3 regions of the Methylobacterium sp. A52T genome follow, and region 2 is predicted to be linked to each of the others. Evidence: predicted binding sites of a transcription regulator. Region 2 holds the regulator's gene; each other region holds the start of a gene.
The links. Region 2 encodes PhoB, which activates phosphate uptake and scavenging genes when phosphate is short. Its sites were predicted from a motif close to TGTCATNNANCTGTCAT; they were not measured.

Region 1 (9,723 bases), on a different contig from region 2:
GCCCGACCGGGTCTTGGGCAGCCGCGGCACGGTCAGCGCCAGCTTGAAGGCGGCCACCGGGCCGATCTCGTCCCGCACCTTGGCGACGAGTTCCCGCTCGATCGTCTCGGTCGGCCGGGCGACGCCGGCCTTCAGCACCACGAACCCGCAGGGCACCTCCCCCTTCAGCGCGTCGCGGATGCCGATGACCGCGCATTCCGCCACGTCCGGGTGGCTCGCCAGCACCGCCTCCATGCCGCCGGTGGACAGACGGTGGCCCGCGACGTTGATGATGTCGTCGGTCCGTCCCAGGACCGTGATGTAGCCGTCGCCGTCGATCACCCCGGCATCCGACGTGTCGTAGTAGCCCGGGAAGGTGGCGAGGTAGCTCGACCGCATCCGGTCGTCCGAGCCCCAGAGGGTCGGCAGGCAGCCGGGCGGCAGGGGCAGGCGGATCGCGATGGTGCCCATGGTCCCCGCCGGAACCGGCTTCCCGCCCTCGTCCAGGACTTCGACCCGGTAACCCGGCATCGGCACGCAGGTGCTGCCGTGCTTAACCGGCAGGAGGCCGAGGCCCATCGGGTTGCCGGCGATCGGCCAGCCGGTCTCGGTCTGCCACCAGTGGTCGACGACCGGTCGGCCCAGTACGCGCTCGGCCCAGGCGACCGAGTCGGGATCGGCGCGCTCGCCCGCCAGGAACAGGCTGCGGAAGGCCGAGAGGTCGTGATCGGCGATCCGGGCGCCCTGCGAATCCTCCTTCTTGATCGCCCGCAGGGCCGTCGGCGCGGTGAACAGGCAGGCCACCCCGTACTCGGCGACCACCCGCCAGAAGGCGCCGGCATCGGGCGTCCCGACGGGTTTCCCCTCGTAGAGGACCGTGGTGCAGCCGTGCAGGAGCGGCGCGTAGACGATGTAGGAGTGGCCGACGACCCAGCCGATGTCGGAGGCGCAGAAGTAGGTCTCGCCGGGCTGGACGCCGTAGAGGTTCGGCATCGACCAGGCCAGGGCGACGAGGTAGCCGCCGGTATCGCGGACCACGCCCTTCGGCTTCCCGGTCGTGCCGGAGGTGTAGAGGACGTAGAGCGGGTCGGTGGCGGCGACCGGCATGCACGCCGCGCTCCGCCCCGCCGCCCGGGCGGCCGCGACAATCTCACCCCAGTCGCGATCCCGGTCCGCGACGAGGGTCGCAGGCCCTTGCGGGCGCTGGAGGATCAGGCAGGCCTCCGGCTTGTGCCGCGAGGCCGCGATCGCCGCGTCGAGGAGCGGCTTGTAGGCGACCACGCGGTTCGGCTCGATCCCGCAGGAGGCGGCGAGCACCACCTTCGGCGCCGCGTCCTCGATCCGCACCGCCAGCTCGTTGGCCGCGAAGCCGCCGAACACCACCGAGTGAACCGCGCCGAGCCGGGCGCAGGCCAGCATGCCGAACAGCGCCTCGGGCACCATCGGCATGTACAGGATCACCCGGTCGCCCTTGCCGACGCCGAGGTCGGCCAGCACGGCGGCCAGCACCGCCACCTCGTCGCGCAGCGCCCGGTAGGTGATGCTGCGCTTGGTCCCGGTCACGGGCGAGTCGTAGCGGATCGCCACCTGATCCGCCCGGGCCCCGTCCGCGTGGCGGTCCACCGCGTTGTGGCAGGCGTTCAGGGTGCCGTCCGGGAACCAGCGTCCGTAGGGGCCGGAATCCGGCGCGAAGGCCCGCTCCGGCGCCCGCGCCCAGTCGAGGGCCCGCGCCGCACCGAGCCAGAACGCCTCGGGGTCGCGGCAGGCCGATTCGTAGATCTCCGGGTAGCGGCCCGGCAGGCTGGCTCTCGTCATCGGTTGGGCGTTTCCTCGCGGACCGCTCTCCGGCGGCGGGTCGCAGAGTAGCCCATTCTCGCGCGCGCGGGAGTGGCCAGGCGAGGGGCTGGCCACGGGCGTGACGGCCGCGCCCGGGGCCCGGCGGCCGCGGCTCGGTGCCCCCAAAAGAAAACCGCCGCACCGGGGCTCCCGATGCGGCGGTCGTCAGCGTGCATTCGCTATCAGATTGGACGTCTCAGGCGTCAGTGCAACGTGTCGTTGCCCGCCTGAAGCTTGTTGATCTCGTCCTTGAGGAGGAGTTTCCGTCGCTTCAGCTCGGCGATGTGGAGGTCGTTCGCCGAAGGTCTGTGGATCGCTTCCTGAATCTCGCGCTCGAGGGCTTCGTGCTTCCGGGCGAGTTGGTTCAGATGCGTCTGCAGCGACATGAGTCGAATCTCCTGTCATCGTTTCGACACAACGAGATTGGCACAGGATGCCGGACCTGTCGAAGCGTTTTCTGCTGCTAAGTCTGATGATTGCTTACCGCGCCGCCTTGTCCGGCGCCGGAGCGTGACGCATGCTCTCAGGCGACGAACGGTCTTCGGGTTCTCAGGTGACGATGGCGGACGAGGCGGGTGAGGGTGCGCAGTCGGACCTCCTGGGCGAACTGGCGCGGCTGCGCGAGGAGCACCGGGATCTCGACAGCGCCATCGAGGCGCTGGAGCGCAGCGTTGCCGGGGACCAGCTCCAGATCCAGCGCCTGAAGAAGCGCAAGCTCACGCTGCGCGACCGCATCTATCACATCGAGGACGCGCTCACGCCGGACATCATCGCCTGATGCCGGTGGACGCCCTCCGGCCCCGCCTTGCCGCAGGCCCGCGCCGCCTGTAAGCGCCCTCTTTTGCCGGGATCAACGATGGCGTCGCCTCCTCCGGTCGCGATCATCATGGGCAGCCAGTCCGACTGGGCGACCATGCGTCATGCCGCCGAGACGCTCGACGCGCTCGGCTTACCGTACGACGCGCGCATCGTGTCGGCACACCGCACGCCGGACCGGCTCGTCGCCTTCGCCAAGGGCGCGGTCGCGGCCGGCCTCAAGGTGGTGATCGCCGGTGCGGGCGGAGCCGCGCACCTGCCCGGCATGGCGGCCGCGATGACCCGCCTGCCGGTCTTCGGCGTGCCGGTGGAGTCGAAGGCCCTCTCCGGCCAGGACAGCCTGCTCTCCATCGTCCAGATGCCGGCCGGCATCCCGGTGGGGACCCTGGCGATCGGCCGGGCCGGGGCGGTGAACGCGGCCCTGCTCGCCGCCGCCGTCCTGGCGCTGACCGATCCGGACCTGGCGGAGCGCCTGGAGGCGTGGCGCGCGGCCCAGAGCGCCTCGGTGGCCGAACGGCCGGTGACGGAAGAGAACGCGTGACGGACAAGATCCTCGGCCCCGGCTCGATCCTCGGCATCGTCGGTGGGGGCCAGCTCGGGCGCATGATCGCGCTCGCGGCGGCCGATTACGGCCTCAAGGCGCATGTCTACGCGCCCGACGCGGACAGCCCCGCCTTCGACGTGGCCGCCCGGACCACCTGCGCGGCCTACGACGACGCCGCGGCGCTGGCGGATTTCGCCCGCGGCGTCGACGTCGTGACCTACGAGTTCGAGAACATCCCGCACGCCACCGCCGACGTCCTCGCCCGGCACGCCGCCCTGCACCCGAACGCGCGCGCGCTCTCGACCACGCAGGATCGGCTCTCCGAGAAGGAGTTCATCAACGGCCTGGGCATCCCGACGGCGCCGTTCCGGGCGGTGGACGCGCCCGACGACCTCGACCGGGCGATCGAGGTGATCGGCCTGCCGGCCGTGCTCAAGACCCGCCGCTTCGGCTACGACGGCAAGGGGCAGCGCATGCTCCGCGAGCGGGCCGAGGGCGACCGCAACGCCCTGTTCGCCGAGTTCGGCGGCGCGCCGCTGATCCTGGAGGGCTTCGTGCCGTTCGAGCGCGAGGTCTCGGTGGTGGGCGCGCGCGGGCGCGACGGCAGCTTCGCGGCCTACGACCTCTGCGAGAACGAGCACCGCGACCACATCCTCGCGCTGACCCGGGTGCCGGCGCCCGGCGTGTCCGCCGAGACGGGTCGCGCCGCCGTCGAGATCGCCCGGCGCATCGCCGACGCCCTCGACTATGTCGGCGTGCTCGCCGTCGAGATGTTCCTCGTCCGCGAGGACGGGGCGGAGCGGCTCGTGGTCAACGAGATCGCGCCCCGGGTGCACAATTCCGGCCACTGGACCAGCGAGGGCGCGCTGACCTCGCAGTTCGCCCAGCACGTCCGCGCCGTCTGCGGCTGGCCGCTGGGCGATGCGGGCCGGGTCGGCGGTCTGCCCGTCGAGATGCGCAACCTGATCGGCGCCCAGGCGGACGACTGGCACGCCCTGCTGGCCGAGCCCGGCGCCCACCTGCACCTGTACGGCAAGGGCGAGGCGCGCCCCGGCCGCAAGATGGGCCACGTCACGCGCCTCGGGCCGGGTCCGACCGGATCCTGAGGCTTCGAGGGCACACCCGCGTCGCCGCGTGATCGCCGGAGGGCCGTCCGCGGCCCCGCGGAACGGTCGAGCCATACCTTCGCCACATCCCGCCGCTTCCACGACACTGTGGTCGGTTCCGTATGCTGTCGCTCGAACCCGCCCGCACCGCTCGGTCCCGCCGGGACCGGCGGGGGCCGGATCACGACGCGGCGCTTCTTAAGCCGGCCTTCACCGTGATGCGCGACGGTGCCCCGAACTCGGGCGTGCCCGGCGCTCGGCGCGGGCTCTTGGACTGTGAGGGGCGGGGCGGGCGCGCGCGGAGCGGGCGACGCCTCGGGGAGAGTGGGGCAATGAACGTACGCAACCGGCTGGGACGGAAGACGGCACTGATCGGCGCGGCCTTGGTCTCGGCTGCCGGCCTCGCGGGCTGCGAGACCGTCGGCAGCGCGGCCGGTCCGCGGCAATACGCGGTCCTGGAGAAGGACACGACCGGCGCCACGAACGTCAACATCGCCTCCCTGACCGAGGTCGTGCAGCGCAACCCGAACGACGCGGCGGCCTACAACACCCGCGGCGCCGCCTACGCCCGCGCCGGGCAGTTCAACGACGCCATCGGCGACTTCACCAAGGCGATCCAGCTCGATCCGAACTCCGCCTCCGCCTACAACAACCGCGCCCTGGCGAACCGCCAGATCGGCCGCGACGGCCCGGCGCTGCAGGACTTCTCCAAGGCGATCGGGATCGATCCGAATTACGGGCCGGCCTATATCGGCCGGGCCAATGTCGAGCGCGCGCAGGGCAACCTCGACCAGGCGCTGAACGACCTCAACGTCGCGATCCGCCTGAGCCCCGAATCCGCGCAGGCGTACCATGCCCGCGGCCTCGTGAAGCAGAAGCAGGGCCAGGACACCCAGGCGATCGCCGATTTCGACGCCGCCATCGACCGCGACCCGTTCGTGGCCGCGCCCTACGCGGCCCGCGGCCAGAGCCTGATCGCGACCAACCAGTACGCGAAGGCGATCGAGGACTACAACGCCGCGCTCAACGTGAACGCCAAGGACGCCACGTCCTGGGCCTATCGGGGCCTCGCCTACGAGAAGCAGGGCCAGCGCAAGGAGGCGATGGAGAACTACCAGCGCGCCTCGACGATCGACCCCAACAACACCGTCGCGCGGGCCGGCCTCGGCCGCGTCCAGGGCGGGGTCGGCACGCTGTTCAACTGACCGCTCCGTCATCGCGCGCGGAGCGAGGCGGCCCAGGGTGGCGCAACGTTCTCGAGCGTGGCGCCCTCTGGATCGCCGCGCTCCGCCCGCAACGACGGTGACGGCGCCCGAACCGGCCTACGCCGCCAGCAGCCCGTTCTCGTCCTGCGTGATCCGGCGCAGGTGGTGGGCGGTGTCGCCGAGCTGGTACTCGATCATGGCGAGCCGCTTGAAGTGGTGGGCGCCGATATACTCGAGCGTCATGCCGATGCCGCCGTGGAGCTGCACCGCCTCCTGGCCGACGTAGCGGCAGGCCTTGTTGATCTGCACCTTCACGGCCGACAGGGCCGCGGCCCGCGCGCGCGGCTCGGGTGTGTCCACCATCATGGCGGCGTAGAGCGCCATGGAGCGGGCCTGCTCCAGCTGGATCAGCATGTCGACGGCCCGGTGCTGCAGCGCCTGGAACGAGCCGACGCTGACGCCGAACTGCTTGCGGGTCTTGAGGTACTCCACCGTGAGCTTGTGGAGCGCGTCCATGGAGCCGACCGCCTCGGCGGCGAGCGCCGCGATCCCGTGCTCCACCACCCGCTCCAGGAGCGGCAGGCCGCCCTCCGGGTCGCCGAGCGCCGCGTCGGCCGGGAGCGTCACGTCGGAGAAGGACACCTCGGCGGCCCGGCCGCCGTCCTGGGTCGGGTAGGCCTCGATGGCGACGCCGGGGGCGTCGGTCGGGACGAGGAACAGGCCGATCCCGCCCGGGTCGCGCCGCTCTCCGGAGACGCGGGCCGAGACCACCATCAGGCCGGCCGCGTCGGCGTTGGGCACGACGCTCTTCGCCCCGCTCAGCACGTAGCCGTCGCCGCTGCGACGGGCGGTCGTCGCCACGTCGGCGAGGTCGTAGCGGGACTGGCGCTCGGTGTGGGCGAGGGTCAGGCGCAGGTCGCCGGCGACGAGTCCCGGGACGAGGCGCTCCCGCTGCGCGGCGCTGCCGCCGAGCCGCAGGGCCGTCGAGCCCAGCACGAGGCTCGCGAGCAGGGGCTCGACCACGAGGTTGCGGCCCACCGCCTCCATGACCAGCATGGTCTCGACCGGCCCGCCGCCGAGGCCGCCCTCATCCTCGGAGAAAGGCAGGCCTGCGACGCCGAGTTCCGCGAAGGCCGCCCAGCCGTCCTCGGGGAAGCCGAGGGGCGCCTCGAGCCGTGTTTGCCGGCTCTCCAGCGACGGGTAGAGGTCGGCGGCCAGCCGCTCGACGCTGTCGCGCAGGAGCGACTGGTCCTCGTTCAGGTCGAAATCCATGGTGTTCCCTCGCGGATGTCGTCGGAGGCGCCCGCCACCTCAGGATGAGGGGGAGGACGGGGCGAGGCGGCCGCTCACAACCCCAGGATGCCCTTGGCGATGACGTTGTGCTGGATCTCGTTCGAGCCGCCGTAGATCGAGACCTTGCGGTTGTTGAAGTAGCTCGGCGCCGCCGCGTCGACCCAGTCGAAGCCGCCGGGCAGGTTGTTGGCCCCGGCCCCCCGCGCGGGCGCCGCCAGGGCGAAGGGCCCGGCGAGTTCCACCAGCAATTCGGTCGCCGCCTGCTGGAGCTGCGAGCCGCGGATCTTGAGGAGCGAGGAAGCCGGGTCCGGCTCCACCGAATCCGCCCTTCCCTGCTTGGCCGCCACCCGCATCTGGGTGATCTCCAGGGCCTTCAGCTCGACCTCGACCTCCGCGACGCGGGCGCGGAAGGCGGGATCGTCCCACATCGTGCCGGGCCCGGCCGGCATCTCGCGGGCCAGCCGCTTGATCCGAGCGATCCGCTCCTTGGTGAGGCCGATCCGGGCGATGCCGGTGCGCTCGTTGGCGAGCAGGAATTTCGCGTAGTCCCAGCCCCGGTTCTCCTCGCCGACGAGGTTCTCCACGGGCACGCGCACGGAATCGAAGAAGACCTCGTTGACCTCGTGCCGGCCCTCCAGCGTCAGGATCGGCCGCACGGTGATCCCCGGACTCTTCATGTCGATGAGCAGGAAGGAGATGCCGCGCTGCTTCTTGGCCTCGAAATCGGTGCGGACCAGGCAGAAGATCCAGTCGGCGTGCTGGCCGAGCGTGGTCCAGGTCTTCTGGCCGTCCACGACGTAGTGGTCGCCGTCGCGCACCGCCTTGGTCTTGAGCGAGGCGAGGTCGGAGCCGGCGCCGGGCTCGGAGAAGCCCTGGCACCACCAGTCGTCGAGGTTGGCGGCGCGCGGCAGGAAGCGCGCCTTCTGGTCCTGCCGCCCGAAAGTCGCCAGGACCGGGCCGAACATGTAGCAGTTGAACTGCTGCGGCAGCGGCACCGCCGCCTGGAACAGCTCCTCGGTGTAGATGTAGCGCTGGATCGGGGTCCAGTCCCGGCCGCCCCATTCCTGAGGCCAGTGCGGCACCGCCCAGCCCTTGGCGTTGAGGATCCGCTGGCTCGTGACGTAGTCCTCCTTCGAGAGACTGCGCCCCTCCGAGACCTTCTTCCGGATCTCCGCCGGGATCTCCGTCCTGCAGAAGGTCCGGACCTCGTCGCGGAACGCGATTTCCTCGTCGGTGAAGCGCAGGTCCATCGGCTCAGCTCCGGGCGATCTCGAACAGGCCGGCGCAGCCCTGGCCGCCGGCGACGCACATGGTCACGACGGCGTAGCGCGCGCCGCGGCGGCGGCCCTCCAGCAGGGCGTGGCCCACGAGCCGCGCCCCCGACATGCCGAAGGGGTGGCCGACCGCGATGGCGCCGCCGTTGACGTTGACCTTCTCGGGGTCGATCCCGAGCGTGTCCCGGCAGTAGACCGACTGGGACGCGAAGGCCTCGTTCAGCTCCCACAGGTCGATGTCGGAGACGCGCAGGCCCTGCCGCTCCAGGAGCCGCGGCACCGCGAAGACCGGGCCGATGCCCATCTCGTCCGGCCCGCAGCCCGCCGAGGCGAAGCCCCGGAAGGTGCCGAGCGGTTCGAGACCGCGCCGCGCCGCCTCGTCGGCCGACATCAGCACGCTGGCCGAGGCCCCGTCCGAGAGCTGGCTGGCATTGCCCGCCGTGATGAAGGCCCCCTCCCCGCGCACGGGCTTGAGCTTGGCGAGACCCTCCAGGGTCGTGTCCGGCCGGTTGCCCTCGTCCTTAGCGAGCCGGGTCTCGACCTCCCGGGTCTCGCTGGTGGCCTTGTCGGTCACCGCCATGACGGCGGACATCGGGACGATCTCGTCGTCGAACAGCCCGCGCGCCTGGGCATCGGCCGTGCGGCGCTGACTCTCCAGGGCGAAGTGGTCCTGCGCCTCCCGGGAGATCCGATAGCGCTCCGCCACGATGTCGGCGGTCTCGATCATCGGCATGTAGATGGCCGGCAGGTGCGCCTCCAGCCACGCGTTGCGGGTCAGCTCCCGCTGGACCTTCGGCTGGACGAGGCTGATCGACTCGACGCCGCCCGCCACCGCCACCGGCACGCCGTCGAGCACGATCCGCCGCGCCGCGCTGGCGATCGCCTCGAGGCCCGAGGCGCAGAAGCGCGAGACGGTGACGCCGGCCGAGTCGACCGGGATCCCCGCCACCAGCGCCGCGTGGCGGGCGACGTTGCCCCCCGTGGCGTTCTCCGGATAGCCGCAGCCGAGCACCACCTCCTCGACGGCCTCCGGCTCCAGCCGCGCGCGGTCCAGGGCGCCGCGGATCGCGTGGGCCGCGAGGTCGGCGCCGCGGGTGAGGTTCAGCGCGCCGCGATGCGCCTTGCCGATGGGCGTGCGGGCGGTCGAGACGATCACCGCGTCGGTCATGCCGGGATCCTCTGGAATTTCTGCAGGGCGGTGTGCCCGATCCATTCGAAGGGGTTGCGCGGGCGCCCCGCAGCCCTTTCCCGGACACTTGGAACGCAGTGGAAGGTGATCCGGGACCCAGCACGAGAAGCGCCGCGCAGCGGCACCGTTTGCGTCTTACGGACGCTTCGCGACGTCTTGTGCTGGATCCCGGGTCGCATTCCGCTGACGCTGCATGCGCCCGGGAAAGGGCCGGCGTGCACATCAATCTGCACCGCCACCCGCTTGAGTCGGCGCGGCATCATGCCGAAGCCTTCCAGTCGGCGAAGCGGCTGCCCTCGGCGGCGAGGCGCTTCAGGAGCGGCGCCGGCTCCTGGCTGTCGTCGCCGGTCTCGGCCGCGAAGCGCGACAGCGCCTCCGCGATCGTCTTCAGCCCGACCGTGTCGGCCCAGTGCATCGGGCCGCCGCGCCAGGCCGGCCAGTTGTAGCCGTTGATCCAGATCGTATCGATGTCGCCGGGCCG
Region 2 (9,723 bases):
GTGCGCGCGAGCCTCGTGGCCGAGCCCGCCGCGGTCGCCGGCGCGGAGCCCTTCACGCTGGCGGTGCGGATGCAGGTCAAGCCCGGCTGGCACGTCTACTGGCGCAACCCGGGCGATTCCGGCCTGCCCCCGGAGGTGACCTGGACCCTGCCGGCCGGCTTCAACGCCGGCGCGATCCGGTGGCCGGCGCCGGAGCGCATCCCGATCGCGACGCTCATGAACTACGGCTACGAGGGCGAGGTCACGCTCCTCGTCCCGGTGACGCCGCCGCCGAGCCTCGACCCGGCCGACCCGGTGCGGATCCAGGCCAAGCTGACCTACCTCGTCTGCGAGACCGAGTGCGTGCCCGGCTCGGCCGATCTCGCCCTGACCCTGCCGGTCGGCAAGGCCGAGCCGGACCCGGCCAACGCCGCGCTGTTCGCCCGCGCCCGCGCCGCGCTCCCCGTCCCGGCGCTCTGGCCCCTGAGCCTGTCGAGCCAGGGCGACACCCTCCGCCTCGATTTTGCCGCGTCCGGCCTCAAGCCCGAGGCGGTCCGGAACGCCGCGTACTTTCCCTACGCCGAGACGGCGATCGACAACGCCGCCGCGCAGGTGATGAGCGTCGACGGGACCGGCCTGCACCTGACCCTCGCCCGGAGCAGCCCGACCGACCCGGTGCCCGCCGCGCTGCCCGGCGTCCTGACGGTCGAGGAGGTCGACGCCGCCGGGACCCGCCGGCTCGCCTTCGCGTACGGCGACGAGCCGGTGCTCCCGGCCGCGGCGCCGGCCGCGACCGCGCTGCCCGCGACCGCGCCGGCCGCCGCCGACTTCGACGCGCTGACGCTGGCGACCGCCGCGGTCTTCGCCTTCCTCGGCGGCCTGATCCTCAACCTGATGCCCTGCGTCTTCCCGGTCCTGTCGATCAAGGTGCTCGGCCTCGTGCGGCACGCGGGCGAGGGTCCGGCCCGGCTGCGGCTCCACGGCCTCGCCTACACGGCCGGGGTCCTGGCGAGCTTCCTGGCGCTCGCCGCCGCGCTGATCGGCCTGAAGAGCGGCGGGGCCGCGATCGGCTGGGGGTTCCAGCTCCAGTCGCCCGCCATCGTGGCGGGGCTCGCCTACCTGCTGTTCGCGATGGGCCTGAGCCTCTCGGGCGCGGTCCATGTCGGCGGCCGGCTCGCCGGCCTCGGCGACGGCCTCACCCGGCGCGGCGGCCTGAGCGGCTCGTTCTTCACCGGCGTGCTCGCGACCCTGGTGGCGACGCCCTGCACGGCGCCGTTCATGGGCTCGGCGGTGGGCTTCGCGCTGACCCAGAGCGCCGGCGTGGCGCTCGCCGTCTTCGCGAGCCTCGGGCTCGGCCTCGCCCTGCCCTTCCTGCTCCTGACTTTCTGGCCGCCGGCCCTGCGGGCGCTGCCGCGGCCGGGCGCCTGGATGGAGACGCTCAAGCAGGTGCTGGCCTTCCCGGTCTACGCCACCGTCGCGTGGCTGATCTGGGTCTTGGCGCAGCAGGTCGACCCGCGCGGGCTGCTGGCGGCGCTGATCGGCCTCGTCCTCGTCGGCTTCGCCGCCTGGGCCTGGGAGCACGGCCGCGCCGCCCCGCCGCGGTCCGGCCGGGTCGCGCAGGCCGCCGCGGCGCTGGCGCTGATCGCCGTCGGGGCCCTCGCCGTCACCCTGCCCCGGGACCGCGCCGCGCCGGCCGCGCAGGCCGCCGCCGACGGGATCGAGCCGTTCACGCAGGCGCGCCTCGACGCCCTGGTCGACGCGCACCGCCCCGTCTTCGTGGACATGACCGCCGCGTGGTGCATCACCTGCGCGGTCAACGAGGCGACCTCGCTCAACACCAAGGCCGTGCGGGCCGCGATGGCCGAGCGCGGCGTGACCTACATGAAGGGCGACTGGACCAACCAGAACCCCGAAATCACCCGCCTCCTGGAGAAGCACGGGCGCAGCGGCGTCCCGCTCTACCTGCTCTATACTGGGACGGGAGAGCCCCAGGTGCTGCCGCAGATCCTGACCGAGGGGACGGTCCTGGCGGCGCTGGAGGCGGTGCCGGCCGCCTCGGGCCGGAGCGCGGCGCTGGCGCGCTGAGTCCCTGAGAGGCGACGCTGAATATCGGCGCGCCCGTCACAGAGTCGTCGCGAGCGGAGCGGTGAGGCGCTCCGACAGACCGCGAAACCGCCTCAGGCCTCGAGCGAGAAGGTCTCGTCGAAGGCGTATCCGGAGCCGCGGACCGTGCGGATCGGGTCGGTCTGGCGCGGGCCGTTCAGCGCCTTGCGCAGCCGCCCGACATGGACGTCGACGGTGCGCTCGTCGATGTAGACGTCGTGGCCCCAGACCCCGTCGAGGAGCTGCTCGCGGGAGAAGACCCGGCCCGGCGCCAGCATCAGGAATTCTAGGAGCCGGAACTCCGTGGGGCCCAGATGCAGCTCCTCGCCGCCGCGGCGGACGCGGTGGCCGGTGCGGTCGAGTTCCAGGTCGCCGGCCGCCAGCCGGTCCGAGACGTGGGCGGGCTTGGCCCGGCGCAGGAGCGCGCGGATCCGGGCGAGCAGCTCCGGGACCGAGAACGGCTTGACGATGTAGTCGTCGGCGCCCGTGCCGAGCCCGCGGACGCGGTCGCCCTCCTCGCCCCGGGCGGTGAGCATGATTACCGGCAGGCGCTCGGTCTCCCGGCGCGCCCGGATCCGGCGGCACAGCTCGATCCCCGAGAGGCCGGGCAGCATCCAGTCGAGCAGGACGAGGTCCGGGATCCGCTCCGCCAGGAGCAGCTCGGCGTCGTCGCCGCGCGCCGCCGAATCCACCAGGAAGCCCTCGGCCTCCAGGTTGTAGCGCAGCAGCGTGCTCAGGGCCTCCTCGTCCTCGACGATCAGGACTTGCATGCTCACGTTCGAAGACTCGTTCTGCGGGCGGTCCCCGGATGGTGCAGGAGGCGCCGCCCCGCCTCAACCTGCACGGAGAGTGACCCCGGCCGCGCCCACAGGAAGGCGCCGGGGTCGGCGCCTCACGGCGCCTGCACGCCGTCCACCGTCGCGTAGTTCGACGCGTCGTTCTTCGGCCGGTCACCCGCCAGCGTCTCGCCCGTGGCGAGATAGTGGATCGTCTCGGCGATGTTGGTGGTGTGGTCGCCGATGCGCTCGACGTTCTTCGCGCAGAACAGGAGATGCGTGCAGAACGAGATGTTGCGCGGATCCTCCATCATGTAGGTCAGGAGCTCGCGGAACAGGGAATTGTACAGGGCGTCGATCTCGCCGTCGCGCTCCCAGACGTCGTGGGCCGCCTGGACGTCGCGGCTCCCGTAGGCGTCGAGCACGTCCTTGAGCTGGGCCTCGGCGAGGTCGCTCATGTGGCGCACGCCGAGCACGATCTTCTGGGCCGGCGCCTGGTCGGAGATCGCCACCACGCGCTTGGCGACGTTCTTGGCGAGGTCGCCGATCCGCTCGAGATCGCCGGAGACGCGGATCGCCGAGATGGTCTCGCGCAGGTCGATCGCCAGGGGCTGGCGCCGGGCGATCAGCAGCACGGCGCGCTCCTCGATGTCCCGCTGCAGCGCGTCGAGGCGCTTGTCGGCGAGGATCACCGCCTGGGCGAGCGTGTCGTCCCGGCGCACGAGGGCGTCGGTCGCCTCCGCGGTCATCTTCTCGGCGACGCCGCCCATCTCCGAGATCGAGCGACGCAGGTTCTCCAGGTCGGTGTCGTAGGAGGTGACGATATGGCCGGGCATGGCGGATCCTTCGATGGGGTCCCGGGGACGGCCCTCCGGGAGGCTTGCGGGATCCGCCGGCGCGCCGGAGACGCGCGCGGCGGTCCCGGGACCGGAGCGGCCCGGCAGACTAGCCGAAGCGGCCGGTGATGTAGTCCTGCGTACGGCGTTCCGTCGGGTTCATGAACATTCGGTTGGTCGGGCCGAACTCGACGAGCTGCCCCAGATACATGAAGGCGGTGAACTGCGAGATGCGCGCCGCCTGCTGCATGTTGTGGGTGACGATCACGATGGTGAACTCGTCGCGCAGCTGCTCGATCAGCTCCTCGATGCGGCCGGTCGAGATCGGGTCGAGGGCCGAGGTCGGCTCGTCGAACAGGATCACCTCCGGCTTCTGCGCCACCGTCCGGGCGATGCACAGGCGCTGCTGCTGGCCGCCCGACAGGCCGGTCCCGGGCTGCCGGAGCTTGTCCTTCACCTCGTCCCAGAGGGCGGCCTTGCGCAGGGATTCCTCGATCCGGCCGTCGAGCTCGGATTTCGGCAGCTTCTCGTAGAGGCGCAGGCCGAAGGCCACGTTGTCGTAGATCGACATCGGGAACGGCGTCGGCTTCTGGAACACCATGCCGATGCGCGAGCGCAGCTCGTTCAGGTCGACGGAGGGGCTGAGGATGTTCTCGCCGTCGAGCAGGATCTCGCCCTCCGCCCGCTGCTCCGGGTAGAGGCTGTAGATCCGGTTGAAGCAGCGCAGCAGGGTGGACTTGCCGCAGCCGGAGGGGCCGATCAGCGCCGTCACCTGCCGGTCGTGGAAGTTGAGGTTGACGTCCTTCAGCCCGTGGAAGCTGCCGTAGTAGAAGTTCAGGTCCTTGACGGCGATCCGCACGGGGCCGCCCTCTTCGGCGCGGTTGCGGTTCAGCTCGACCGTGGGGATCGCGGAGGCGGCGTTCATCGTCGTGTCCTCGAAAGGGGGCTCAGCGCGAGGCCTGCGGCTTGATCACGAGGCGCGCGATGATCGACAGCGCCAGGATGGTGGTGGTGATCAGGAGCGCGCCCGCCCAGGCGAGTCCCTGCCAGTTCGGGTAGGGCGAGAGGGCGAACTGGTAGATCATCACCGGCAGGTTCGCGACGCCGCCCATCAGGTTGGCCGAGAACCAGGAATTGTTGTTGAGCGCGGTGAACAGCAGCGGCGCGGTCTCGCCGGCGATGCGGGCGAGCGCCAGGATGATGCCGGTGACGATGCCGGCCGAGGCCGCCCGCCAGGTCACGCTCATGATCACCGTCGAGGGCGGCGCGCCGAGCGCCGCGCCGGCCTCCCGCAGGGTCCCGGGCACGAGGCGCAGCATGTCCTCGGTGGTGCGCACGATCACCGGCACCGCGATGATCGCCAGCGCCACGCCGCCGGCCCAGCCCGAGTAGGTGCCCATCGGCCGCACCATCAGCGTGTAGACGAACAGGCCGATCAGGATCGACGGCGCCGAGAGCAGGACGTCGTTGAGGAAGCGGATCAGGGCGGCCAGCTTCGAGCCGCGCCCGTACTCGGCCAGGAAGGTCCCGGCCATGACGCCGACCGGCGTGGCAATCAGGATGCCGATCCCGGTCAGCACGAGGCTGCCCAGGATGGCGTTGGCGATGCCGCCGCCCTCGGAGCCCGGGCCCGGGGTCGGGTTGGTGAACAGGGTCGGCGTGAAGCCGCGCACGCCCTGGACGATCAGCATCACCAGGATCGAGCCGAGGACCAGGGCGCCGACCACCGTCGCGGCGGTGCAGGCGACGCGCAGGGTCCGGTCGGCGACGCGGCGTCCCTGGCGGACGCGGCCGGGGCGGCGCTGGGCGGCCGGGGCGATCGTGCTGGAGGAAACCATCGCGCGTGCTCCTCAGGCGGACTGGACGCGGCGCGTCAGCAGCCGGGCGATGATGAGCACCACGAAGGTGATCACGAACAGGATGCAGCCCAGCGCCATCAAGGCGTTCAGCTGGAGGCCGTCCGCCTCGTTGAACTCGTTGGCGATGCGCGACGCGATGGTCGAGCTCGGGTCGAAGATCGAGGCCGAGAGCCGGTTGGCGTTGCCGACCACGAAGGTCACCGCCATCGTCTCGCCGAGCGCCCGGCCGAGGCCGAGCATGATCGCGCCGATGATCGAGACCGCCGCCTGCGGCACCAGCACGTGGCGCACGACCTCCCAGGTGGTGCAGCCGATCCCGTAGGCGCTCTCGCGCAGCACGGTCGGGATCTGGTCGAGCATGTCCCGGGCGATCGAGGCGATGAACGGCACGATCATGATCGCCAGGATGATCCCGGCGGTGAAGACGCCGACGCCCGACGGCACCCGGGCGTAGAACAGCGTGCCGACGATCGGCATGCCCTCCACGAGGTTCGAGACCGGGATCTGGATGTAGCGCGCGAAGAGCGGCGCGAACACGAACAGGCCCCACATGCCGTAGATGATGCTCGGCACGGCCGCGAGCAGCTCGATCGTCATGGCGACCGGCTTGCGGGCCCAGCCCGGGCAGAGCTGGGTGAGGTAGACCGCGATGCCCAGCGAGACGGGGACGCCGATCAGCAGGGCCAGGAAGGCGGAGGCGACGGTCCCGATCACCGCGACCAGGGCGCCGTACTGCTCGGTCCCGACGTTCCAGGCGCTGGAGGTCAGGAAGCCGAAGCCGAACTCGCGGAAGGCGGGCCAGCCGCCGTACAGGATCGAGCCGAGGATGCCGGCGAGCACGAGCAGCACCAGCAGGGCCGCGCCGTACGAGCAGGTCCGGAACAGGGTGTCGAGGCTCCGGCTCGGCGCCTTCCGCGCGGTCGCGGAACGGGTTCGGCCGAGGGCGATCGATTCGGTCAAAGCGGGCATCCGCGGTTCTCTGCGAAGGGTGGCGTGGTAGCGCGGTGCGTTCCCGGAAGCGAGGGAGGGGGTTCCCACCCCCTCCCCGCCACGCTCACATGTTGAGGACAGGCTTTCCGTCCTTGCCCTTCACGTCCTTCCACTCCTGGTGGATCAGTTCGACGACGTTGTCCGGCAGCGGGACGTAGTCGAGGTCGGTGGCGAGCGTGTCGCCGTTCTTGTAGGCCCAGTCGAAGAACTTGAGCACGGCGGCGGACTTGGCCGGGTCGGCGGCGTCCTTGTGGACGAGGATGAAGGTCGCCGCCGTGATCGGCCACGCCGCCTCGCCCGGCTGGTTGGTCAGCGAGATGCCGAAGCCCGGGGTCGCCTTCCAGTCGGCGCTCGCCGCCGCGGCCTGGAACGCCTTGTCGTCGGGCTGCGGGTACTGGCCGGCCTTGTTCTGCAGCAGGGCGTAGGAGAGCTTGTTCTGCTTGGCGTAGGCCGACTCGACGTAGCCGATGGCGTTCGGAACCTGCTTGACGGTGGCGGTCACGCCCTCGTTGCCCTTGCCGCCCTGACCGACGGGCCAGGAGATCGTCGTGGCCGCGCCGTACTCCTTCTTCCAGGGCTCGGAGACCTGGGACAGGTAGGTGGTGAAGATGTTGGTCGTGCCCGACGCGTCGGAGCGGTAGACCGGGGTGATGTTGGCGTCCGGCAGCTTCAGCCCGTCATTGAGCTTGGCGATGCGCGGATCGCTCCACTTCGCGATCTTGCCGGCGTAGATGTCGGCCAGCACGTCGCCGGTGAGCTTGAGCTTGCCCGGCTCGATCCCGGGGATGTTCACCACCGGCACGACGCCGCCCATCACGGTCGGGAACTGGACGAGGCCGTCCTTGGCCAGTTGCTCGGGCTTCAGGGGCGCGTCGGTGGCGCCGAAATCGACCGTCTTGGCCTGGATCTGCTTGATGCCGCCGCCGGAGCCGATCGACTGGTAGTTGAGGCCCGAGCCGGTCTCCTTGCGATAGGCCTCGGCCCACTTCGAGTAGACCGGGAACGGGAAGGTGGCGCCGGCGCCGGTGATATCGGCGGCGAGCGCCGCGGACGCCAGCTGAACCGTCGCGAGGCCGACGGCGAGCGCGTAAGCGAAGGGTCTCAAAGGAATCTCCGTTGCCGTCGGGCTAGAGCCTGCGCTGCCCCGCCGGCGGGCCCGTGCCCGCGGCAGAGCCCTGCGGCCGATCTTCCGAAGAGACCCAGCGCCGGCCGCCCGATGGCCGGGCGGTTACGACAAGTAGATGACACCGGGATGACACGGGGGACGACGCGGGGGACGGCACGGGGACGACACCGCGCGTCGGCCGGGCGCGGCACGGTTCCGGCCTCTCGCGCGTTCCTCTCCGCCAGGAGCGGCAGCCGGCAGCAGAAGGACGGGCGGATCGTGGGCGGCGACGAGGTGGATGCGGCGACGGAATCCGATCCGGCCTGGCTGGCCCTGCACGCCGAGCGGGAGGCCGTGGAGCGGGCGCTCGCGCTGGCGCAGGCCCGGCAGAAATTCAGCCCCGACCCGGACGCGGCCTCCGCGGCGCGCGTCGAGGAGGCGGAGCTGCTGGTGAGTCTCGACCGCGTGCTGACGCTGATTCGTGCGGCCGAGTACCGTCGACGGCCGGGGGCGCGCCGCTGGTGACGGTGCCGCCCCGGGTCAGCCCGCCCGGCGCAGCTCCCGCTCCTTCTGGCGCAGGCGCAGGAGCAGCTCGACATGGGTGTCGGTGATCGGCTGCGTGTCGACGCTGCCCTCGTAGACCGTGCGGAGCGTGAGGCCGAGCTGGCGGGTGTCGACCGCCCGTTTCAGGGGCTGTCCCGCGGGCAGAGACCCATCGGAGTCGACGACTGACGGCTTCATGGCTCCTCCCGCCCTTCGACCGCCCAACCCTGCCGCGGTACCGGGATGGCAGCATTCTCACGATGAATAGTTAACGAATTATTACCTTCAACCAACGGTTAAGGTTGACGCCGGTTCACGCGTCGGCGCCCTGGAGGAGTCGCGCGGCCGCCGCCCGGGCCTCGTCGGTGACGGTGGCGCCCGCCAGCATCCGGGCGATCTCCTCGCGGCGCTCGGCGACCGGCAGGCTCGCCACCCGCGTGGCGACGCGGCCGGCCCCTTTCACGGGGGCCTTGGCGATCAGGAAATGCGTCTCCGCCCGCGCGGCGACCTGGGGCGCGTGGGTCACCGCGACCACCTGCACGGTCGCCGCCAGCCGGGCGAGCCGCATCCCGATGGCGTCCGCCACCGCGCCGCCCACGCCGGTATCGATCTCGTCGAAGATGAGCGTCGGGGCCGAGCCTTTGTCGGCCAGCACGACCTTCAGGGCCAGCATGAAGCGCGACAGCTCGCCGCCCGAGGCGACCTTCATCATCGGGCCGGGCTTGGTCCCGGGATTGGTCTGCGCCCAGAACTCGACCCGGTCGGTGCCGGCCGGGTCGCGGGACTCCGGGTCCGTGGCGATCTCGGTGATGAAGCGGGCGCGCTCCAGCTTGAGCGGCGGCAGCTCGGCCTTCACGGCCGCGTCGAGTTGCTTGGCCGCCCGGCGCCGCCCGGCGCTGAGCTTCTCGGCCGCCTCGGCGTAGGCGGCCTCCGCCGTCGCGAGCGCCTGCTCCAGCCCGGCCAGGGCCGCCTCGCCGGCATCGATCGCCGCCACGTCGCCGGCGTAGCGCTCCGCCAGGGCGGCGAGGTCGTCGGCCGCGACGTCGTACTTGCGGGACGCGGCGCGGAGGGCGAAGAGCCGCTCCTCGACGCGCTCCAGGTCGCGGGGATCGAACTCCGTCTCGGCCACCGCCGCTTCGAGGACCGCGCGGGCTTCTTCGAGGGCGACCATCGCGGCGTCGAGGGCGTTCACGCACGGGTCCACCAGGGCCGGCAGCTGCGCCGCGCGCCGCTCCAGCTTGCGCAGGGCGGCCGAGAGGTGCGGCACGCCGGAATGGGGGCCGCCGACGGCCTCGAGCGCCTCGTTGAGCTCGCGCGCGACCTTCTCGGATTGCTGCATGATGGTGCGGCGCTCGGCGAGCTGGGCCTCCTCACCGGCGAGCGGGGCCAGCGCGGCGAGCTCCTCCACGGCGTGGCGCAGGAAGTCCGATTCCTTGCGGGCCGCCTCCACGCGGGCGCGGTGCTCGGCGAGTTCGGTGCGGGCATGCCGCACGGTCCGCGACGCGGCGGCGACCTTCGCGAGCTGGGTCTGG
Region 3 (9,723 bases), on a different contig from region 2:
CCGCTCGCCTACCCGATCGGGCCGCGCACGCGCTTCTCCGAGATCGTCGCCGGGGCCGGGCGCGAGGCCTGGGGCGACCTCGTCGCCGCGACCACGGTCCCGGCCGGGACCGAGCAGGCGGCGTCCCTGGCCCTCGCCCCCGGCGCGCCGATCCTGGAGCTGCTGACGGTCCACCGGGCGGACGGCGCCCCGCTCTCGACGGCGCTGACCTGGCTGCCGCTGCCGCGCTTCGCGGGCTTCGCCGAGGCCTACGCGGCGCGCGGCTCGATCACCCGGGCCTTCGCGACCTGCGGCGTCCACGACTACACCCGGCTCTCGACGCGGATCCGAGCCCGCCCCGCGGATCCCGCGGAGGCGCAGCGCCTCGACATCGCGCCGGGGCGGGTCGTGCTGGTGGTGTCGAGCGTCAACATCGATCCCGCCGGCGTGCCGATCCAGGCGAACCGCACCCTGTTCGCCGCCGACCGCGTGGAGCTGGTGATCGGCGAGTGACGCGATGTCCGCGGCACACCGTCCTCGCGAGCGGCGCGGAGTGACCCAGGGCAGCGCGACCCCGGGTCACTGCGCTCCGCTCGTGATGCCGGAGAGCCGAGGCCCCCGTCAGCGCGCGGCCGGCCCGATGATCGCCCGGCGCAGGCGGGTCGAGACCCAGTCGATCGCCGCCACGGTCACGAGGATCATCAGCACCAGGAAGGCGACCTGCTGCAGCTCCAGCACGCGGATCAGCTCGGTGAGGTACTGGCCGATGCCGCCCGCGCCGACGATGCCGATGATCGTCGCCGAGCGGGTGTTCGACTCGAAGAAGTACAGGACCTGGCTCGCCAGCACCGGCAGCACCCCGGGGATCAGCCCGAAGCGGATGCGGTGGAGCGCCGAGCCGCCCGAAGCGACGACGCCCTCGCCGGCCCGCTTGTCGCAGGTCTCGATCGCCTCGGAGAACAGCTTGCCGAGCGCCCCGAAATCCGAGCACGCGATCGCGAGCGCCCCGGCGAACGGGCCCAGGCCGACGACGTTGATCCAGATCAGCGCCCAGATCAGCACGTCGACGGAGCGCATCACGTCGAGGCCGCGGCGGACTGCGAACCGCGCGAACGGGTTGGGCACGACGTTCCGCGCCGCCAGGAACGCCACCGGGAAGGCGAGGATCGCCGCCGTCAGCGTGCCCAGGAAGGCGATACCGAGGGTCTCGCCCAGCGCGTGCAGGAAGGTCCAGAACTGGCCCTCCGGCGACGGCGGCAGCATCAGCACCGCGAAGGTGCCGAGCCGCCCGAGCCCGTGGAGGATCCGCGCCACCGAGAAGTCGAGGCGCCAGTAGCCGAGCGCCGCGAGCCCCACCAGGACGACGAGCAGGGCGGCGAGCCGCGCCCGCCCCGGCCAGTCGGCGCGGAACTGCGCGGGGTAGCGCGCGCGCAGGCGGCCGAGGTCGGCTCGGGCCGCCGCCCGCAGGGTCTCGGGACGCGCGCTCATCGGGCGTGCTCCGCGCCGATCAGGCGGTGGCGGACCCGCTCGGTGACGAGGTCGATGCAGAAGACGGTCAGGATGATCAGCACGAGGATCGCGCTCACGTCCGCGTAGTAGAAATTGCGGATCGCCACGAGGAATTCCTGGCCGATGCCGCCTGCGCCGACGAAGCCCATCACCCCGGCGCCGCGCACGTTGATCTCGAAGCGCAGCAGCGCGTAGGAGGCGAAGTTCGACAGCACCTGCGGCAAGACCGCGAAGCGCACCGTCTGGACCCAGGTCGCGCCCGAGGCCGACAGGCCCTCGACGGGCCGCATGTCGATGTTCTCGACCACCTCGGAGAACAGCTTGCCCAGCGCGCCCGTGGTGTGGATCGCGATGGCGAGCACGCCCACCATCGGGCCGAGGCCGAAGGCGATGACGAAGATCAGCGCGAACACGACCTCGGGGACGGTGCGGCACAGTTCCAGGAGGCGCTTGGCGCCGACGCGCAGCACGCGCGACCGCACGAGGTTGGCGGCGGCCACGAAGCTGAGGGCGAAGCCCGCCAGCCCCCCGAGCAGCGTCCCGAGATAGGCCATGAGCAGGGTCTCGCCCAGCAGGCCCAGCCATTTGGGCAGGCCCCAGTACCAGGCGCGGACGTCCTCCAGCGGGTGCTCGAGGCTGATCGGCGGCAGGATCTGCTGGATGTAGGCGGTGAACTTGCCGATGTTCTCGGCGAAGACCAGCGGCCGCACCTCGGCGATCAGGCCCGCGACCACGGCGAGCGCCGCCACCAGGGCGAAGCCCGCCAGCGTGCGGCGGCGGGCCTCGCCGGTCGCCGCCGCGTAGAGGCCGGAGAGGGCGGCTGCCCGCTCCGGCGACAGGGGTGTCAGACCGCGCAAGGCGGGCGGCTCCGGATCAGGACTTCCGACGCTGCTCGTCGTTGAACCGCAGCATGTCGATGATCGGCTGGTAATCCTTGAGGGTCACCGGCGTGAGATCCTGGTCCTTGCCGTCGGAGAGCCGGTCGAACGCGGCCTTGTCGGCCTTCGGCAGGGCCACGAAGGCGTCGCGGATCTTGGCCTTCAGGTCGTCCGGCAGGCTCGCCAGCACGGCGAAGGGCCCCTCCGGCAGGAAGTCGGACTTGAACACGACCCGGAAGTCCGACTGCTGCATCGGCGTGCCGTCGGGCTTCTTGAGCATGCCCTTGGCGGCCATGCGGGTGACCATCGTGTCGGTCTCGGAGTTCCACAGGTTGGCGGCGGCGTCGGCCGTGCCCTGGGTGAGCGCCAGGACGGCGTTCTCGTGGCTGCCCGCGTAGAAGGTCTTGCCGAAGAACTTCTCGACGTCGTAGCCGGCCCGTTTCAGGAAGAAGCGCGGCGCCTGGTTGCCGGAGGTGGAGTTCGGATCGACCAGCGCGAGGTTCTTGCCCTTGAGATCCTCGACGGTCTTGTAGGGGCTGGAGGCCAGCACGTAGACCACCGAATAGTAGCCCGAGGCGCCGGTCTCGTGCTTCTGGTTGACGATCGGCTCGATCTTGACGCCGGTCATCACGGCCCGCGCGAACGAGGCCGGCCCGTACCACGCGATCTGGATGTTGCCGGCGCGCTGGCCCTCGATCACGGCGGCGTAGTCGCTCGCCACCCGCAGCTTGACCGGCACGCCGAGCGTCTTGGTCAGGTAGGCGGTGAGCGGCGCCCAGCGGTCGGCGGTGCCCGAGGCGTTCTCGGCCGGGATCACGCCCAGCGTCAGTTCCGGATACTGGGCCTTCCAGTCCTGGGCGGCGGCCGGCAGGCCGAGGAGGGCGAGGGCCGCGGCGGCGGCGGCGAGGGTGCGTCGGGTGATCATCGGGTCGTCCTTCGTGGCGTCGGCGAGGTTCGGCCGGCCGGAGGCCGGTCGGGCGTTTCCAAGACGGTGCACTTTGGCGGTGCGCTCTGGCGGTGCGCTTTGGCGGTGCGCTTTGGCGGTGTTCGTTGGGGCCCGGGGCCCGGATCAGGCGCCGAGGGCAGCCTCGCGGACCGGGCGGACCGGTACGAGACCGGGCCGGCCCGGCATCGCGGCCCGCTGCTCCGCCTCGCGCTGCGCGGAATCGTCCAGCACCTCGCCGGCCTCCAGGCCGTAGAGCCGGCGCGCCACGTCCTCGGTGAGGTCGAAGGCTCCGCCCTCGAACACGACCCGCCCGGCCGCGAGGCCGACGAGGCGGTCGCAGTAGGCGCGGGCGAGGTCGAGGGAGTGCAGGTTGCACAGCACCGTGATGCCGTAGCGCCGGTTCACGTCGGCGAGCGCGTCCATCACGAGCCGCGTGTTGCGCGGGTCGAGCGAGGCGACCGGCTCGTCGGCGAGCAGGATCTCGGGTTCCTGCACGAGGGCGCGGGCGATGGCGACGCGCTGCTGCTGGCCGCCCGACAGGCCGTCGGCCCGCTGGCCGGCGAACTCGCCCATGTCGAAGCTCTCCAGGGCGGCGAGGGCCATGGCGCGGTCCTCGGCGGACCAGTGCCGGAGCAGGGCGCGGTGGGTCGGCACGTGGCTGAGGCGCCCCATCAGCACGTTGGTCATGACGTCGAGCCGGCCGACGAGGTTGAACTGCTGGAAGATCATGGCGCAGCGGGTGCGCCACTCGCGCAGCGGGCGGCCGCGCAGGGTCGTGACCTCGCGGCCATCGTGGAGGATGCGCCCCGAGCTCGGATCCGCCAGCCGGTTGATGAGGCGCAGCAGCGTGGACTTGCCGGCGCCCGACCGGCCGATCACCCCGACGAAGCTGCCGGGCTCGATCCGGAGCGACACGCCGTCGACGGCGCGCCGGTCGCCGTACTGGCGCGTGAGATCCTCGATAACCAGCATGCCACCATCCGCCGGGGAACGGCCGCACGTAGACGCCGGTTTGACGACGATTGGATGACGTATTCGGGACGATTATATTTGCCGGCGCAGCATCTCGGCTTTTCGATAGCCGACTTAATCTCCGTGGCGTTCCAGGAATGCTTCGATGGGCAGCCCGCGGAAATCCGGCAGCGCCCGGCGCAGGCGCTCGTGGTCCCAGTCCCACCACGCCAAGCGGGTCAGACGGTCCGCGACCGCCTCGGGGAAGCGGCGCCGGACCGGCCTCGCGGGATTGCCGACGACGATCGTGTAGGGCTCGACGTCGCGGGTGACGATGGCGCCCGCCCCCACCACCGCGCCGGTGCCGATCCTGCGCCCGGGCAGGACGACCGCGCCGTGACCGATCCAGACATCGTGGCCGATCGCCACCGGGCTCGCCCGGCGCCGGTCGAAGAAGGCGGGCTCGTCCGGTTCCTCCGGCCAGTAGGCGCGCGCCCGGTAGGTGAAGTGCGCCTGCGACGCCCGCTCCATCGGGTGGTTGCCGGGATTGATCCGCACGCTGGCGGCGATCGAGCAGAACTTGCCGATCGCGGTGTAGATCACCTCGCCGTCCTCACCGATGTAGGAATAGTCGTCGAGCACGGTCTCGGTGAGCCGGGTGCGGGCGCCGACCTCGGTGTAGCGGCCGAGGCGGCACGCGACGACCCGGGCGCTCGGATCGAGCGCGGGTTCGAGGCCGAGGGGGCGGTCAACCACGGGCCTCTCCGAAGGGCAGGCGCGCCAGGAGCCGGAACGGCCCCGACCCGTCCTGGGTCAGGAGGCTGACGGCGTCGATCCGCAGGGGCTCCGGACCCGCGGCGGCGTAGGCCGCGGACAGGCGCCGGTGCCAGAGGTCGCGCTCCACCTCCGGCAGGGCGTCGGTCAGGGTCATGTGGAAGCGGAAGGCCTCGAACACGTATGGGTAGCCCCAGCGGTCGAGCAGCGCGCGGCCGCGCGGGTCGAGGCGCTCCGGCCGGCGCTTGGCGCGCTCGGCCTCGGTGAGCGGCGCCCGGAACGGGTCGAGGGCGGCGACGCACTCGGCGGCGAGGAGCCTGAGTTCCGGCGGCGGGGCCTCCGGCACCAGGGCGAGGAACGGCCCGAGGGCGGCGACCCGGAGCGGGCCCACCGCCACCGGCGGGTGCGCGGCCGCGAGGGCGCGGGCGGCGGCCACGAGGTCGGCCTCCCCGGTGCCGGGGGCGAGGCGCAGCGGCGCCTTGAGGGTGGCGTGGAACCCGTAGACCCGCGCGCCCGCCGTGACGGGCGCGAGATCGCCGAGACCTTCCGGGTGCGGGACCGGCAGCCCGGTGACGTTGTCGGTGCCGAGGATCGCCCGGCCGAAGGCTTCGAGGCGCGAATCCGGGGCGGGCAGCCAGTAGAGGGCGTAGCGGCGCGACACGTAGGGTCTCCGATCGCCGGGCGGTCAGGCCGTCGGCGCGTAGGTGCGCGCGTCGGCGGCCCGCCGGGGGCGCACGTCCATGGCGTTGCCCCGCCACACGATGGCGCTCCGCATCCAGGCGCCGACCCAGATCGCCGGGATCAGGGCGTCGCGCGCCAGGAAGGCGGCCAGCGTGCGGGGCGAGCGGTGCCAGCCCGCGCGGACCGCGAGCCGGTACTCGGCGACATAGCACAGGCCGGCGAGGCCGGCAGCGCCCGCGAGGCCCGCGAGGCTGCCGGCCCAGAGGGCGACGAGGAGCGCCGGCAGCAGGACGCCGCTGCCGATCTCGGGGGCGAAGAACAGCGGGAAGGTCACGCGGCGCAGGCGCGCCCAGCGCAGCTGCCGCGACCAGACCTCCCGGAAGCCGCGCGGGCCGAGCGGCTGCTCGAACGGGCTCGCCACGAGGTGGACCCGCTTGCCGGCGGCGCGCACGAGCTTGGTGGCGGCCGCGTCCTCGGCGATCTCGGCCGCCAGCGCCTGGAGGCCGCCCTGCGCCTCCAGGAAGGGCTTGTGCCAGAGCATGCTCTTGCCCTGCGCGAAGCCCAGCCCGAAGGCCTCGGCGGCGTATTGCCAGCGCGCCTGCAGGGTGTTCAGGAAGGCGCACTCCACCTCCGCCATGAAGCTGCCCGGGCGGGCGCCGGCCGGGGTGGAGCAGACGAGGCCGGTATCGGCGCGCCACGCCGCCTGCAGCCGCTGGAGGTAGTCCGGCGGCATGGCGACGTTGGAATCGGCGAGCACCACCCAGTCGTGGGCGGCGGCGCGCCAGCCGCGCAGGCAGTTGTTGAGCTTCGGGTTCGCGCTGACGCGCTCGTCGCCGAGGATCAGGCGGGCGGGCACGCGCGGGTGGGCCTCGATCAGGCGCTCCACCATCGGGACGATCGGGTCCGCCGGATCGGCCACGCAGAAGATCAGCTCGTAGGACGGGTAGTCGAGACGGAAGCTGCGGAGGAGCATCTCCTCGCTGTAGGCCTCGACCCCGCGCAGGGGGCGGACCAGGGAGACGGGCGCGCCGTCGGGGAATTGCGACGGGCCGTGAGTCCGGCCGAGGCGCCGGGCCGCGACGGCGATGCTGCCGATCTGGACGACGGCCAGGAGCGCGCCGAGGGACAGGGCCGGCACCGTGGCGTCAATCATGCGGATCCCTCGTGCGATCGGGCGAGCGGTCCGGTCCGCTAGCGGCCGGACCGCGTCAGGCGTGTGACAGCGCCGCCCGACGCGCGCGGACACGCGCGCCGACGCGGGGCGTCGCGGGCCGTCACCCAACCGTCACCGCGCAGTTTTAATCCCCGTTCACCACGAAAGATTCCGCGCGAGGGTTCATGTCCGATTCCGCCGTGATGCCGCCGGGGGCGGTGGGAGGCCGGAAGGCGGGCGGCCCGCGACTCAACCACGGGATGCATCTCGGCGGGGTGGTCGCGTTCCTGCTCGTCCTCGTGGCGGGCCTGGGCTACGCGGTGGTGAGCCTCATCGCGGACATGAACGCGGTCGGGGAGGCGCCCCTGGCCTACGGCGCCTTCGCGCTGCTCGGCCTCGCCCTGCTGATCGCCCTCGCCTTCGAGTTCGTGAACGGCTTCCACGACACGGCCAACGCGGTCGCCACGGTGATCTACACGCACTCGATGCCGCCGCTCGTCGCGGTGATCTGGTCGGGCGTGTTCAACTTCCTCGGCGTGATGCTGTCCTCGGGCGCCGTGGCCTACGCGATCGTCACGCTCCTGCCGGTCGAGCTGATCCTCAACGTCGGCTCGCACGCGGGCTACGCGATGATCTTCGCGCTGCTGCTGGCGGCCATCATCTGGAACCTCGGGACCTGGGCGTTCGGGCTGCCGAACTCGTCGTCCCACGCGCTGATCGGCTCGGTGCTCGGCGTCGGCCTCGCCAACCAGCTGATGAACGGCGGCGACGGCACCGCGGGCGTCGACTGGACCCAGGCGCTCAACGTCTTCAAGGCGCTGCTGTTCTCGCCGGTCTGCGGTTTCGTGCTCGCGGCGCTGCTGCTGCTCGCCCTGAAGGTCACGGTCCGCCGCAGGGACCTCTACGAGGCGCCCGCAGGCGAGGCGCCGCCGCCCCCGTGGATCCGCGGCCTGCTGATCCTCACCTGCACGCTGGTCTCGTTCTTCCACGGCGGCAATGACGGGCAGAAGGGCATGGGCCTGATCATGCTGATCCTGATCGGCGCGGCCCCCACCGCCTACGCGCTCAACCGCACCATGGCGGACGACACGACGCCCGCCTTCGTGCAGGCCTCGACGGCGGCGAGCGCGGTGTTCGCCGCCCGCGCCCCCGGCGCGGCGGTCCCGGACGCTGCGGCCGCACGCCGGACCGTGACGGAGGCGCTCAAGACCAAGGCGCTGAACACGCCGCCCGTCTACGCGGCATTGGCGGCGCTCTCGGACGACATCGCCGCCAGCGTGAAGAATTACGGCGCGATCCGCACGGTGCCGGCCGCCCAGACCCAGAACCTGCGCAGCGACATGTACCTCGCCGCCGACGCGGTGCGCGTGCTGCCGGGCGCCGGGGCCGACTTCTCGGAGGCCGACAAGGCCGACCTGAAGCGCTACGCGGGCCTGCTCAACGACGGCACGCGCTACATCCCGGGCTGGGTCAAGGTCTGCGTCGCCCTGGCGCTGGGTCTCGGCACCATGGTCGGATGGAAGCGCATCGTCGTCACGGTGGGCGAGAAGATCGGCAAGACCCACCTGACCTACGCGCAGGGCGCCTCGGCCGAGATCGTCGCCGCCGGCACGATCGGGCTGGCCGAGCTCTACGGCCTGCCGGTCTCGACCACCCACATCCTGTCGTCGGGCGTCGCCGGCACGATGGCGGCCAACGGCTCGGGGCTCCAGATGTCCACGGTGCGCAACATGGCGCTCGCCTGGATCCTGACCCTGCCGGCGGCGATCACCCTCGCGGCCGCCTTGTTCTACCTCCTGCGCCACGTGTTCTGACGCGGGTCCGGCCGGACGGGCCGGAGACCGCGCTCCGCCCCCCGACGAAGCGACCCGGTCTCCGGCTTCCTGCAGCGCGCCCCGGCGCTTCAGGAACTCGCCATCGCCCGCACGAAGGCCAGGCAGGTCCGGCGCGCCGCCGGACTGTCGATCGCCACGAAGGCCGAGACGAGGTCGGCCGCCTGGGTCATGGCCGCGTCGGGCCGGTCGGCGTCCGGGTAGAAGCTCGCCACCGGCACGTCGAGGATTCCGGCGATGCGGCTCAGGGCGTCGCTCGTGCGCGCCGCCCCCGGTGACGGCGCGCGGTCCCGGGCCGGGTCCGCGGATGCGTCGGGCGCCATCGCTCAGGCCGCCTTGTGGCCGAGCTGGATCGCCCGGGCGATCTCCGAGCGCCGCGCGGCGTAGCCCGGGGCCACCATCGGGTAGTCGGCCGGCAGGCCGTACTTGGCCCGGTACCGCTCGGGGGTGAGGCCGTGCGCCGTGAGGTGGCGCTTCAGGGTCTGGTAGGACCGGCCGTCGATGAAGCTGATCAGGCCGTCCTGCTGGATCGAGGCATCGACCTGCGACTGGCTCAGCCCGACCCCGCCGAACTCCGACGGCGCGCAGCGGAGCACCGCGATCGCCGTGTGCACTTGGTCGATCAGCGCCGGCAGCGCCGTGACCTCGATCGCGTTGCGCGAGACGTAGGCCGCGACGATCGCGCCGACCTTCTTCAGCATGAAGGTTGAACGGTGGTCGGTGAGGTGGTCCATCTGAGACATCGCTGTTCGAGGGCGTCCCGATCCTCGCGCCCCGTCTCCGGTGAGCCCGCTCGCGCGGGCTCTGCGGGACGAAACTGAGGCGACGGGTGAGCCGAGGGATTTCTACCTCAAGTTGATTTCACTCCGTTTCTTGAGGTTGCAGATAATATACAATATGAGCGGCCGGCGGTTTGTCCGGCAGCGCGAGGTTTTTTGCTCCACCGCGCAGCCGGCGGCATTCCCGCCATGGTTACTGATACGTTCACTGATTTCGGCCGCTGAGATCGGCGTCTGGACC

Region 1: ACLBYE_RS18315 (YdcH family protein) is a predicted target of PhoB. The motif match lies at 2,215-2,231, and genes of this name have one in related genera.
Region 3: phnC (phosphonate ABC transporter ATP-binding protein) is a predicted target of PhoB. The motif match lies at 4,328-4,344, and genes of this name have one in related genera.

What each region holds. Positions count from the first base shown of each region.
Region 1 is NZ_JBKFBI010000076.1:14,542-24,264, reverse strand. Features, by position in the region: gene ACLBYE_RS18320 (propionyl-CoA synthetase) at 1-1,794, opposite strand, end outside; gene ACLBYE_RS18315 (YdcH family protein) at 2,019-2,201, opposite strand; gene ACLBYE_RS18310 (YdcH family protein) at 2,333-2,593, shown strand; gene purE (5-(carboxyamino)imidazole ribonucleotide mutase) at 2,672-3,172, shown strand; gene ACLBYE_RS18300 (5-(carboxyamino)imidazole ribonucleotide synthase) at 3,169-4,281, shown strand; gene ACLBYE_RS18295 (tetratricopeptide repeat protein) at 4,614-5,486, shown strand; gene ACLBYE_RS18290 (acyl-CoA dehydrogenase family protein) at 5,604-6,758, opposite strand; gene ACLBYE_RS18285 (acyl-CoA dehydrogenase family protein) at 6,833-8,029, opposite strand; gene ACLBYE_RS18280 (acetyl-CoA C-acyltransferase) at 8,034-9,221, opposite strand; gene ACLBYE_RS18275 (3-hydroxyacyl-CoA dehydrogenase NAD-binding domain-containing protein) at 9,502-9,723, opposite strand, start outside.
Region 2 is NZ_JBKFBI010000025.1:20,999-30,721, forward strand. Features, by position in the region: gene ACLBYE_RS08850 (protein-disulfide reductase DsbD family protein) at 1-2,064, shown strand, start outside; gene phoB (phosphate regulon transcriptional regulator PhoB) at 2,157-2,852, opposite strand; gene phoU (phosphate signaling complex protein PhoU) at 2,975-3,694, opposite strand; gene pstB (phosphate ABC transporter ATP-binding protein PstB) at 3,804-4,619, opposite strand; gene pstA (phosphate ABC transporter permease PstA) at 4,642-5,532, opposite strand; gene pstC (phosphate ABC transporter permease subunit PstC) at 5,545-6,522, opposite strand; gene pstS (phosphate ABC transporter substrate-binding protein PstS) at 6,608-7,648, opposite strand; gene ACLBYE_RS08885 (hypothetical protein) at 7,928-8,173, shown strand; gene ACLBYE_RS08890 (hypothetical protein) at 8,189-8,389, opposite strand; gene recN (DNA repair protein RecN) at 8,505-9,723, opposite strand, start outside.
Region 3 is NZ_JBKFBI010000125.1:8,686-18,408, forward strand. Features, by position in the region: gene phnF (phosphonate metabolism transcriptional regulator PhnF) at 1-492, shown strand, start outside; gene phnE (phosphonate ABC transporter, permease protein PhnE) at 601-1,467, opposite strand; gene phnE (phosphonate ABC transporter, permease protein PhnE) at 1,464-2,345, opposite strand; gene phnD (phosphonate ABC transporter substrate-binding protein) at 2,362-3,291, opposite strand; gene phnC (phosphonate ABC transporter ATP-binding protein) at 3,436-4,284, opposite strand; gene ACLBYE_RS23745 (chloramphenicol acetyltransferase) at 4,399-5,019, opposite strand; gene ACLBYE_RS23750 (DUF1045 domain-containing protein) at 5,012-5,698, opposite strand; gene ACLBYE_RS23755 (ceramide glucosyltransferase) at 5,723-6,871, opposite strand; gene ACLBYE_RS23760 (inorganic phosphate transporter) at 7,057-8,685, shown strand; gene ACLBYE_RS23765 (hypothetical protein) at 8,775-9,026, opposite strand; gene ACLBYE_RS23770 (MucR family transcriptional regulator) at 9,030-9,437, opposite strand.